One region of the Streptomyces sp. NBC_01497 genome, then DNA from elsewhere that is predicted to be linked to it. Evidence: riboswitches for the same ligand, from Rfam matches in the RefSeq annotation. Region 1 holds a riboswitch; the other holds the start of a gene.

Region 1 (5,240 bases):
TCACGCGGCCCTGGACCTGGTCGCTGTCACCGGCCCCGTCCACGATCGTGGTCTCGTCCTTGGTGATGACGACCTTGCGGGCGCGGCCCAGCAGGTCGAGACCCGCGTTCTCCAGCTTGAGGCCGACCTCCTCGGAGATGACCGTGCCACCGGTGAGGATGGCGATGTCACCGAGCATGGCCTTGCGGCGGTCGCCGAAGCCCGGGGCCTTGACGGCAACGGACTTGAAGGTGCCACGGATCTTGTTGACGACCAGGGTCGACAGCGCTTCGCCCTCAACGTCCTCGGCGATGATCAGCAGGGCCTTGCCCGACTGCATGACCTTCTCCAGCAGCGGAAGGAGGTCCTTCACGTTGCCGATCTTGGAGTTGACGATCAGGATGTACGGGTCGTCCAGGGACGACTCCATACGCTCCATGTCCGTGGCGAAGTACGCCGAGATGTAGCCCTTGTCGAAGCGCATGCCCTCGGTGAGCTCAAGCTCCAGACCGAAGGTCTGCGACTCCTCGACGGTGATGACGCCTTCCTTGCCGACCTTGTCCATCGCCTCGGCGATGAGCTCGCCGATCTGGGTGTCGGCGGCGGAGATGGAGGCGGTGGAGGCGATCTGCTCCTTCGTCTCCACGTCCTTGGCCTGCTCCAGCAGGGCGCCCGAGACGGCCTCGACGGCCTTCTCGATGCCGCGCTTGAGGGCCATCGGGTTGGCGCCGGCCGCCACGTTGCGCAGGCCCTCGCGGACCAGCGCCTGGGCGAGAACGGTCGCGGTGGTCGTACCGTCGCCGGCGACGTCGTCCGTCTTCTTGGCGACTTCCTTGACCAGCTCTGCGCCGATCTTCTCGTACGGGTCCTCGAGCTCGATCTCCTTGGCGATGGAGACACCATCGTTGGTGATCGTGGGCGCGCCCCACTTCTTCTCAAGGACGACGTTGCGACCCTTGGGGCCAAGGGTGACCTTGACGGCGTCGGCGAGCTGGTTCATCCCGCGCTCCAGGCCGCGCCGTGCCTCCTCGTCGAACGCGATGATCTTGGCCATGTGAAGTGGTCCTCCCGGACTGGGGTGGATTGCTCCGGACCGCGCCCGTGCCCGCGACGGACGGCCTGCGCACTGTCCGTTCCTTCCGGACCAGCGCTACGGGCCTCACTGACCCGGTCCAAGTTGTCACTCTCACTGGGAGAGTGCTAACGCAATGATTAGCACTCGACCCACCCGAGTGCAAGCCGCTCCAGGAGTGCGGCGCATCGCGCCGGTGATCGTTCGCCCCGCGTACGTACGCACATCCGAACGTGTTCCACCCCCTGACGCCCGTCCGCGCCACGCGGAACGCCCCGCCCCGGGCACCCCACCCGGAGCTCCGGACATCCGCCCTGAACGCCCGCCCCGAGCCTCGCACGGGCCGCCCCGCGCCTGCCGGCGCCCGGGCGACCGGCGACGTTCCGGGGGCGTCCCGTCACCGCTCGGGCGCCCCGAAGCCGCTCCCCGTAGGTCTCGCACACGCGGGCGGCACGCCCGCGTGTGCATGCCCGCCGCGTAGGCGCGCGCGAGAGGCCCGTACCCCCGTGGAGCGGGTACGGGCCTCTCGACTAGGATTGCCCTGGCCGATCGCGCCGGGATCAGACGGCGAGTTTGACCATGTCCGCCTGCGGACCCTTCTGGCCCTGCGAGATCTCGAACTCCACTCGCTGACCTTCTTCAAGGGTGCGGTACCCGTCCATCTGGATGGCGCTGTAGTGGACGAAAACATCCGCACCACCGTCGACCGCGATGAAGCCGTAGCCCTTCTCCGCGTTGAACCACTTGACGGTGCCCTGAGCCATGCCCAACTCCCCTATTACAGGCCCCTGCTCGGGACCGCACTTCGCGTCGGAACGCGTCGACCGCGGCTGAATGTATCTGCCCAACTGCCCTCTGCAACAGGTCAATCAGACGAGAATTCTGGGCATGGCTGAAGACGCGAACCGGATGTATGTTCGCGTTCTTGGGCAAGTCGGGCCACACAAAGCGCACTTATTGCGCTATCAGTACCAAAACTTTGACCCGATGTTGTCGCGTTCTTGTGCGCGTTCAGTAGGGGCTCCGCACGTCGCGGCTCCGCGGTTCCGTGCTCGGTCGAATTGTACCGTGCTCAACCACATGGAAATGCCCCCTCCGCCGGTGGTGGAGGGGGCACACGTCCAACAGGGGCGCGGGGCCCCGTGGTTCAGCAGCCGCCGGCGACGGCGGGGATGATCGAGACGCCCGCGCCCTCGGGCGTGGCGGTCTGAAGACCCTGCTCGAAGCGGACGTCGTCGTCGTTGACGTAGACGTTGACGAACCGGCGGAGCTTGCCCTGGTCGTCCAGGACGCGCCCGGCGATGCCCGGGTGGTTGTTCTCCAACGAGGAGATGACCTCGGACAGGGTGGAGCCCTCGGCCGCGACCTCGGCCTGGCCGCCCGTGTAGGTGCGGAGGATGGTGGGGATTCGGACCTTGACGCTCATCGGCGGGGTGCCTACCTCTCGGATGTCTCGAAGCTCGGTGACGTGGGGCGCGCGCGGTGACGTGGTGCGCGCGGCGGCCGGGATCAGCTCGCCAGACCCGCCGCGCGGAACGCGTCCAGGCTGGGCCGGATCGTCGTGGTCGGGCCGGTCGTCGGCGCCACCGCGTCCAGCGTCTTGAGGCCGTCGCCGGTGTTCAGCACGACGGTCGTCAGGGTCGGGTCAAGCAGCCCCGCGTCGATCAGCTTCTTGGTCACGCCGACGGTCACACCTCCGGCGGTCTCCGCGAAGATGCCCTCGGTGCGGGCCAGCAGCTTGATGGCGTCGACGACCTGCTCGTCGTTGACGTCCTCCACCGCGCCGCCGGTGCGCCGCGCGATGTCCAGCACGTAGGGGCCGTCCGCCGGGTTGCCGATCGCCAGGGACTTCGCGATGGTGTTCGGCTTCTGCGGGCGTACGACGTCGTGGCCGGCCTTGAAGGCGGTGGACACCGGCGAGCAGCCCTCGGCCTGCGCACCGAAGATCTTGTACGGCTTGTCCTCGACGAGCCCGAGCTTGATCAGCTCACGCAGCCCCTTGTCGATCTTCGTCAGCTGCGAGCCGGACGCGATCGGGATGACGATCTGGTCGGGCAGCCGCCAGCCGAGCTGCTCGCAGATCTCGTACGCGAGCGTCTTCGAGCCCTCGCCGTAGTACGGCCGCAGGTTGACGTTCACGAACCCCCAGCCCTCGCCCAGCGGGTCGCCGATGAGCTCGGAGCAGAAACGGTTCACGTCGTCGTAGTTGCCCTCGATGGCGACGAGTTCACCGCCGTAGACGGCGGCCATGACGACCTTGCCCTGCTCCAGGTCGTGCGGGATGAACACGCACGAGCGGAACCCGGCCCGGGCGGCGGCCGCGCCGACGGCGCCCGCGAGGTTGCCCGTGGACGAGCAGGAGAGCGTGGTGAAACCGAAGGCACGCGCGGCCTCGACGGCGATCGCCACGACGCGGTCCTTGAAGGAGTGCGTCGGGTTGCCGGAGTCGTCCTTGACGTGCAGTTCCCCGGTGATGCCGAGCTCACGGGCGAGGTTGTCGGCCTTGACGAGCTTGGTGAAGCCGGGGTTGATGTTCGGGTGCGCGGCCACGTCGGCGGGGACGGGCAGCAGCGGCGCGTAGCGCCAGATGTTGTCGGGGCCCTCGGCGATGCGCTTCTTCAGCTCGTCGGGGGAGTCCGTCGGCAGGTCGTAGGCCACTTCGAGAGGGCCGAAACAGCTCTCGCAGGCGAAGATCGGGCCGAGGGGGAAGCGCTCGCCGCATTCGCGACAGGAGAGCGCGGCGGCGGGTCCGAGATCGACGGTTCCGGTGGCGGATTCGTTACTGCTCGGGACGGTCTGCACAGCCATGGAGGCGAGGCCCTTTCCTCATCTTCCTCGCGACGCGTCTCGCCGCAAGACGGAATTGGCACCTTCCCCACCATGACCTCGCGGTCGGCGGGAGGGTTGCCGGGGCTTCAACGGGCCGTTCCCTCTGCCCCTCTGGATGAGCGCTATGGCGACCGGAACCAGGCTCCGGCGCGTTTGTCCCGCGGACGGCGACCCGGCATGCGGGCGCCTTTCGCGTTGTTCAAGACTGTAACCGAAGCACCGGACGGTTGAGACGGTCGTCCGTCACGCGAGATGGATCACGCAGTGGCCCAGCAAGGGAGAACCGATCGTGCTGGAAGAGGTGGAACGCTGGCTGACCAGCCGTTCCTGGTCCGTCGACGACCGGCCGCTCGACCGGCTGATGGTGGCCAAGGCCACACGCGGGACCACGGTGAGCGTGGTGCTGCCCGCGCTCGACGAGCAGGAGACGGTCGGCGAGATCGTGTCCGTGATCCGGCGCGAACTGATGACGAAGGTGCCGCTCGTGGACGAGCTGGTGGTCGTCGACTCCGGGTCCACGGACCGTACGTCGGAGGTGGCGGGCCTGGCCGGTGCCCGAGTGGTGCACCGTGACGCGATCCTGCCCCGCCTGCCCGCGCTGCGCGGCAAGGGCGACGTGCTGTGGCGCTCGCTGCTGGTGACGACGGGCGACGTGGTGTGTTTCGTCGACGCGGATCTGCGGGAGTTCTCGGCGGACTTCGTCTCGGGGATCGTCGGCCCGCTGATGACCGACCCGGACCTGCAGTTCGTCAAGGCGATGTACGACCGCCCGCTGCGCGCGCGCACCGGGGGCGGGGCCGGAGCCGGCGGCGGGGACGGGGTCACGGCGGGGCAGGGCGGCCGGGTCACGGAGCTGGTGGCACGCCCCCTGCTGAACCTGCACTGGCCGCTGCTCGCGGGCTTCGTGCAGCCGCTTGGCGGCGAGTACGCGGTGCGCAGGTCGCTGCTGGAGCGGCTGCCCTTCCCGGTGGGCTACGGGGTCGAGCTGGGCCTGCTGGTCGACGCGCTGCGGCTGGTGGGGCTCGACGCGCTGGCACAGGTCGACGTCGGCGTCCGGCTGCACCGGCACCAGGACGACCGCGCGCTCGGGCGGATGGCCGCGGCGATCTACCGCACGGCGCAGTCGCGGCTGTCCCGCGCCCACCTCGTGCGGCCGGTGCTGACGCAGTTCGAGCGGGGGGAGCAGGGCTTCGAGCCGCGGACGCACGCGGTGGACACCGAGGAACGGCCGCCGATGCGGGAGATCGCCGAGTACCTGTCGCGCCGCGCGGCCTGACCTGCGCGGGCCGGCCGGGTCGACCGGGGCGCCCGCATCGTCCGAACCGCCCGGACCGCCCGCATCGCCCGCATCGCCCGCATC
Region 2 (5,240 bases), 1.4 Mb from region 1:
GACGAGCTGACCACGACGGCCACGTCGACGGTGTGGCGGGTGCGCGACGGCCAGGTCACCGAGGAGGCGTTCGATCCGCGTTCCGTCGGCCTCGACCTGGTGCCCGTCTCCGCCCTGCGCGGCCAGGACGCGGCGTACAACGCGGACGTCGCCCGCCGCCTCCTGGCGGGCGAGCCCGGCCCGGTGCGCGACACCGTCCTGCTGAACGCGGCGGCGGCGCTGGTCGCACTGGACCAGACGGACGACGAGCTGCCGGTGCAGCTCACCGCGGGCCTCGCCCGCGCGGCGGAGTCCGTGGACTCCGGGGCGGCGAGCCGTGTACTGGAGCGCTGGGTGAAGGCGACCAGGTCGAGTCGTCCGTAGTCGCGGACCGAGGGATCTGTCCGACGCCGAGTGGGACGGGTCCCGTTCGACGTCACCTCGTCCCCGCTCCGCGCCGGGCCGGTCCTCGCCGTGATCATGCTCCGAGCATGAGGAGCCCCTGCTCATCGAGCAGGGGCTCCCTTCGCGGCACCGCACTCAGGACGACGCGGACAGACGTTCACGGGGGAGCGCGGGCACACCCGGCCCGCACACGCGCCATGCGGCAGGCCGACGAAACGGCACACCCTTGCGCCGGCCGGAGGGGACCCGCAACGGGGAACTCCCCCGACCGGCGCGGGCATCGCTGACATCACATGACGTGCCGCGGCGAAAAACGCCTGACGCCGGTCAATTCGACACGATGTATTCCGTCGGAAAACACGTGTCCGGGCTGATTGCCGGTGTAATTCCTCGGCCCGGCGGCTAGCGGCGATCGCTGATCACGTGAACGGCGGGGCGATGAATTCGTCAGCCGCAGTTCGTGTTGTCCTTTTCGCCGGAGTCGCTGCCGATCACTCCGATCCAGTCGACGCACTTGCCCGCCGCGTTGATGTACACGGGTCCTGCGTACGTCGTGTACTCGCCGTTGTCGTACTTGATGAGGCCGCCGTGGACGGCGATGCCGGCATACATGTTGATGATCGCGCCGGGAGAATTCCTGACCGTCACCACGCAGTTGTCACGGGTCGCGGAGCTGTAGGTGAGGAAAATGGTCCCCGACGTGCCGATCGCGGCGGAGTTCACCACGGTGTAGCCGCTGCCGCAAGCGCCGTTGTAGGTGGCGGCAGCGGAGGCAGCGGCGGCGGGGGCGGCACTCGCGCTGGGCGCCGCCACGACGGCCAGGCCGGTGATGGATGCGCCGGCGGCAAGCATCGCGGCAATTCTCTTCTTCACCGATGTCATTCTTTCTCCTCCGTCGAATGATTGTGAAGTGCGCCCTGATCCTGGCGTTCGGATTTCGATACAGCAAGAGGATGAAGTGAACTAAAAGCACATATGAGAAAAGCTTGACAAGTGACGTGGATCACGGCCCTGCATCGTTTCGTTTTCTCTATTGGATGTTTTGTTCCGATGAAAGGGACTCGGGTTTTGCGGAGAGTGGGCCCGCCGGTTTTCAGGAGGGTTCCGTGACGGTCGGCGGGGTGGGGTGGAACTGGACGCTTGTCCCGGATCGGCCGGGGCCTGAAGCGGAATGCTGAATCGCGCCCGCGGCGGCCGTCCCCTCGCCGAGGGCCCCTTGATCATCATTCGCCGCGCCCAGTCGGCCCTGCGATGTGCCGGACCGACGGCGTCGTCCGGTTCGGCCCCGCCCCGAGCGCGACGGGTCCACCGCCGCCCGCAGCGCTGTCCGCCCCTCGCGCCGGGACGCCGGCGACGATCCAGCGATTGCCGTGCCCGGCAGCTTCGCCCGGACCCCGGGGCGGTTCGTACGGGTGTGGCATACTCGCCCCCAAGGTCATGAGTGACAGCGGTAAGGCCCCGGCCCGCTGTCCGGCAACCCTCCGTCCGTGGCGGGGTGCCCCGGGTGAAGACCAGGCCGTAGGCAGCGAGGTCTGCGGCAAGCGCGGGCCCTGTGTGTTTCCGCTGGGGTCCAGGTCCTCAGGGGGAGCTGTCCGTGAACACGCGAATGCGATAGGCGCCGAGCGCCCCTCCGTGTCCCGCCACCCGTACCACCACGAAGGCTTCGCCATGTCCGCATACCTGGATGCCCCCGCCGCTCCCGCCGTCTCCGCCGCCCCGCCGCTCGCCGCCCCGTTGGCCGTCCTCGGCACCGATGTCGCCGTGCCGCTCGCCGACGGCACCGAAGTCCCGTACGCCGCGCTCGACTACGCGGCGAGCGCGCCCGCCCTGCAGCGCGTGTGGGACGACGTCGCCGCGTACGCGCCGTACTACGGCAGCGTGCACCGCGGTGCCGGCTACCTGTCACGGCTGTCGACCGACCTCTTCGAGGCGAGCCGGCGCACCGTCGCCGAGTTCCTCGGCTGCCGTGAGGACGATCAGGTCGTCTTCACCCGCTCGACCACCGACTCGCTGAACCTGCTGGCGACTTCGCTGCCCGCCGGCTGCGAGGTCTTCGTCTTCGAGACGGAGCACCACGCGGCCCTGCTGCCCTGGCAGCGCACGGCGGGGGTGACCGTCCTCGACGCGCCCCGGACGCCGGTGGCGGCCGTGGCGACACTGGAGGCCGCGCTGGCCGGCCGTGACACCGCGGGGCCCGCCCTGGTCTGTGTGACGGGCGCGTCCAACGTGACAGGCGAACTGTGGCCGGTGCCCGAACTGGCCGCCACCGCGCACCGGCACGGCGCGCGGATCGTGCTGGACGCCGCGCAGCTCGTGCCGCACCTGCCGGTCGACGTGGCCGCGCTGGACGTCGACTGGGTCGCCTTCTCCGGGCACAAGCTGTACGCGCCGTTCGGCGCGGGGGTGCTCGCGGGCCGCGCCGACTGGCTGCGCGATGCCGCCCCCTATCTCGCGGGCGGCGGCGCCACCCGCCGGGTCGTGCGGAGTGACGACGGCGGTGTGGACGTCGACTGGAACGTGGACGACTCCCGCCACGAGGCCGGCTCACCGAATGTGATCGGCGCCTACGCCATCGCCTCCGCCTGCCGCGCGCTGACCGAGGCCGGCTTCGAGAACCTGGCCGCACGGGAGCAGGCGCTGCTCGGCCGGCTGACGTCGGCGCTGGGCGAGCTGCCGCGCGTGCGGGTGCTGAGTCTGTTCGGCGAGGGGGCGCACCGCGTCGGCGTGCTCTCGTTCGTCGTGGAGGGCCGGGACAGCGCGGCCTTCGCCGCGGAGCTCTCCGACCGGTACGGCATCGGTGTGCGCGACGGACTGTTCTGCGCGCACCCGCTGGTGCGGTTGCTGACCGGCGGCGATGACGACGCCGTCTGCGGCGGGGGGCCGCTGAACGCGGTGCGGGTCAGCTTCGGCGCGGGAACCCCCGAGGAGCACGTGGAGCGGTTCGTCACGGCCGTCCGGGAACTGACCGCCTGACGGCGCTCGCCCGGGCCGCCGGGCCCGGGCTCAGGCGTCGAGGCCGATCGAGAACGCCGCTTCCAGATCGTGCTGCGAGTACGTGCGGAACGCGACATGCGTGTCGGTCGCCTCGACGCCCCTGATCCTGCTGATCCGGCCGGGGATGACCTCCGCCAGGTCTTCGTGCTGCGACACCCGGACCATCGCGATCAGGTCGTACGTACCAGTCACCGAGAACACCTCGCTGACACTGTCCAGCGCCGCGATCGACTCGGCGATCTCGGGGATCCGGTCCACGCTGGTCTTGATGAGCACGATCGCGGTGATCACGGCTGTCGTTCTCCCTCGGTGGCCACGGCTTGGCCCTTCACTGTACCGGGCCGCCAGTAGCGCGCCCCCGCGTAGAGGAAGCCGCTCGCGAACCCCACGAGGTGCGCCAGGTAGGCGACCTCGGGGCCCGCCCCGCCGCCGGCGCCACCCGCCGCCTGGCGCTGCGCGAACCACTGCAGCGCGAACCAGAACAGCAGCACGATCCAGGCGGGGAAGCGCAGCGGCAGGAAGAAGAGGAAAGGGAAGAGGCTCGTGACCCGCGCCTTCGGGAAGAGGAAGAGGAACGCGCCGAGCACCCCCGAGATCGCCCCCGACGCGCCCACGAGCGCTTCGTCACTGTGCGCGTTGGCCACGGCGTACGCGGACATCGCGAGCGCGCCGACGACCAGGTAGAAGACCGCGAAGTGGGCTCGCCCCATATGCTCCTCGGCCATCGTGCCGAAGACGTAGAGGAACAGCATGTTGCCGAGCAGGTGCAGCCAGTTCCCGTGCACGAACAGCGCGGTCAGCGGGGTGATCAGGGCGTGCGGCGCGCCCGTGACCAGCTGGTCGGGCACGATTCCCCAGTGCCGGAAGTACGCGCTCTGGGCGGCTCGCAGCGCCTCGCCCTTCCCGTAGGCGCGATCGAAGCCCGACACTGGACTGACCAGGAAGGCCAGGCAGCACAGGCCGATCAGGCCGTACGTCACCAGGGGGCCGTCCACCGTCCGCCTTTTGATCACGGACAGAGCATGACGCACCGGGGCACATCTCCGCGGACCGCCTCGCCGGATGGACGGGTTCCCCAGGGGGCGAAGGCCGTAGGGTTACGGAACCGAACGCGTCGCCACGGCGAGGCGGGACGCCCGGGAGACGGTCCACAAGGGGCCGCCCGAAAGGGCATGAGGCAGTGGGGTGACGGACGTGGAGCAGCCCGTGGGCGGGGCTGAGCCGACCGGCGCGGCCGACGGAGCCGCCGAGGCCGGCGGCGAGCCGCCCGAGACGTTCGACCGGCCGCTGCCCGAAGGGGTGCGGCGCAAGGTCGTCGCGCTGGTCTCCGACGTCTTCGGCGGGCTGACCATCGCCGAACTGCCGAGCCAGCTGCGCCAGTACGCCCGGTTCACGCCGGTGCGCCGCGCCAAGTTCGGCGGCACCGCGATGGCCGCCGCCCTGGAGAGCGACCCCCTCTTCCGGCAGCGCGTCGGTGAACGCTTCGCCGAGGCGCAGCCCGAACTGGCCGCCGCGGTGGGCAGCGGCACGCCGCCCGCCGCCGCCGATCCCGTCGAAGTGGCCGCCGCCGCGTATGTACTGAGGCCGCCCGGATGGGTGAAGTTGGTGACCGCGGCCGGCGAGGAGGCCGAGCGTGCGCACGCCGAGCGGGCCGACGAGGAGACCCGGCGCGAGCTGGAGCGGCTGCGCGAGGAGCTGACCGCCGCGAAGGCGCTCACCCGCACGGAGACCGAGCGGTTGCGCGAGGAACTGACGGCGGCCCGCAGGGAGGGCGAGGCGCTGCACCGCAAGCTGCGCAGCGCGCTCAGCGACGTGAAGCGCGGTGAGGCCGCGCTGCGCAGGGCCGCCGCCGACACGGAGGC

What was found. Region 1 has a riboswitch for S-adenosylmethionine ahead of thrC (threonine synthase). Riboswitches for the same ligand answer to the same signal wherever they lie in the genome.
Region 2: linked by a shared signal. The riboswitch ahead of OG310_RS25875 (aminotransferase class V-fold PLP-dependent enzyme) and the one ahead of thrC (threonine synthase) in region 1 are both predicted to bind S-adenosylmethionine.

What each region holds. Positions count from the first base shown of each region.
Region 1 is NZ_CP109427.1:4,722,818-4,728,057, reverse strand. It holds gene groL (chaperonin GroEL) at 1-1,033, opposite strand, end outside; gene OG310_RS19995 (cold-shock protein) at 1,612-1,815, opposite strand; gene OG310_RS19990 (ubiquitin-like small modifier protein 1) at 2,199-2,477, opposite strand; gene thrC (threonine synthase) at 2,561-3,859, opposite strand; SAM riboswitch class I at 3,875-4,002, opposite strand; gene OG310_RS19980 (glucosyl-3-phosphoglycerate synthase) at 4,170-5,156, shown strand.
Region 2 is NZ_CP109427.1:6,135,574-6,140,813, forward strand. It holds gene trpD (anthranilate phosphoribosyltransferase) at 1-363, shown strand, start outside; gene OG310_RS25870 (spore-associated protein A) at 832-1,236, opposite strand; SAM riboswitch class IV at 1,818-1,934, shown strand; gene OG310_RS25875 (aminotransferase class V-fold PLP-dependent enzyme) at 2,053-3,357, shown strand; gene OG310_RS25880 (Lrp/AsnC family transcriptional regulator) at 3,388-3,669, opposite strand; gene OG310_RS25885 (rhomboid family intramembrane serine protease) at 3,666-4,391, opposite strand; gene OG310_RS25890 (NYN domain-containing protein) at 4,573-5,240, shown strand, end outside.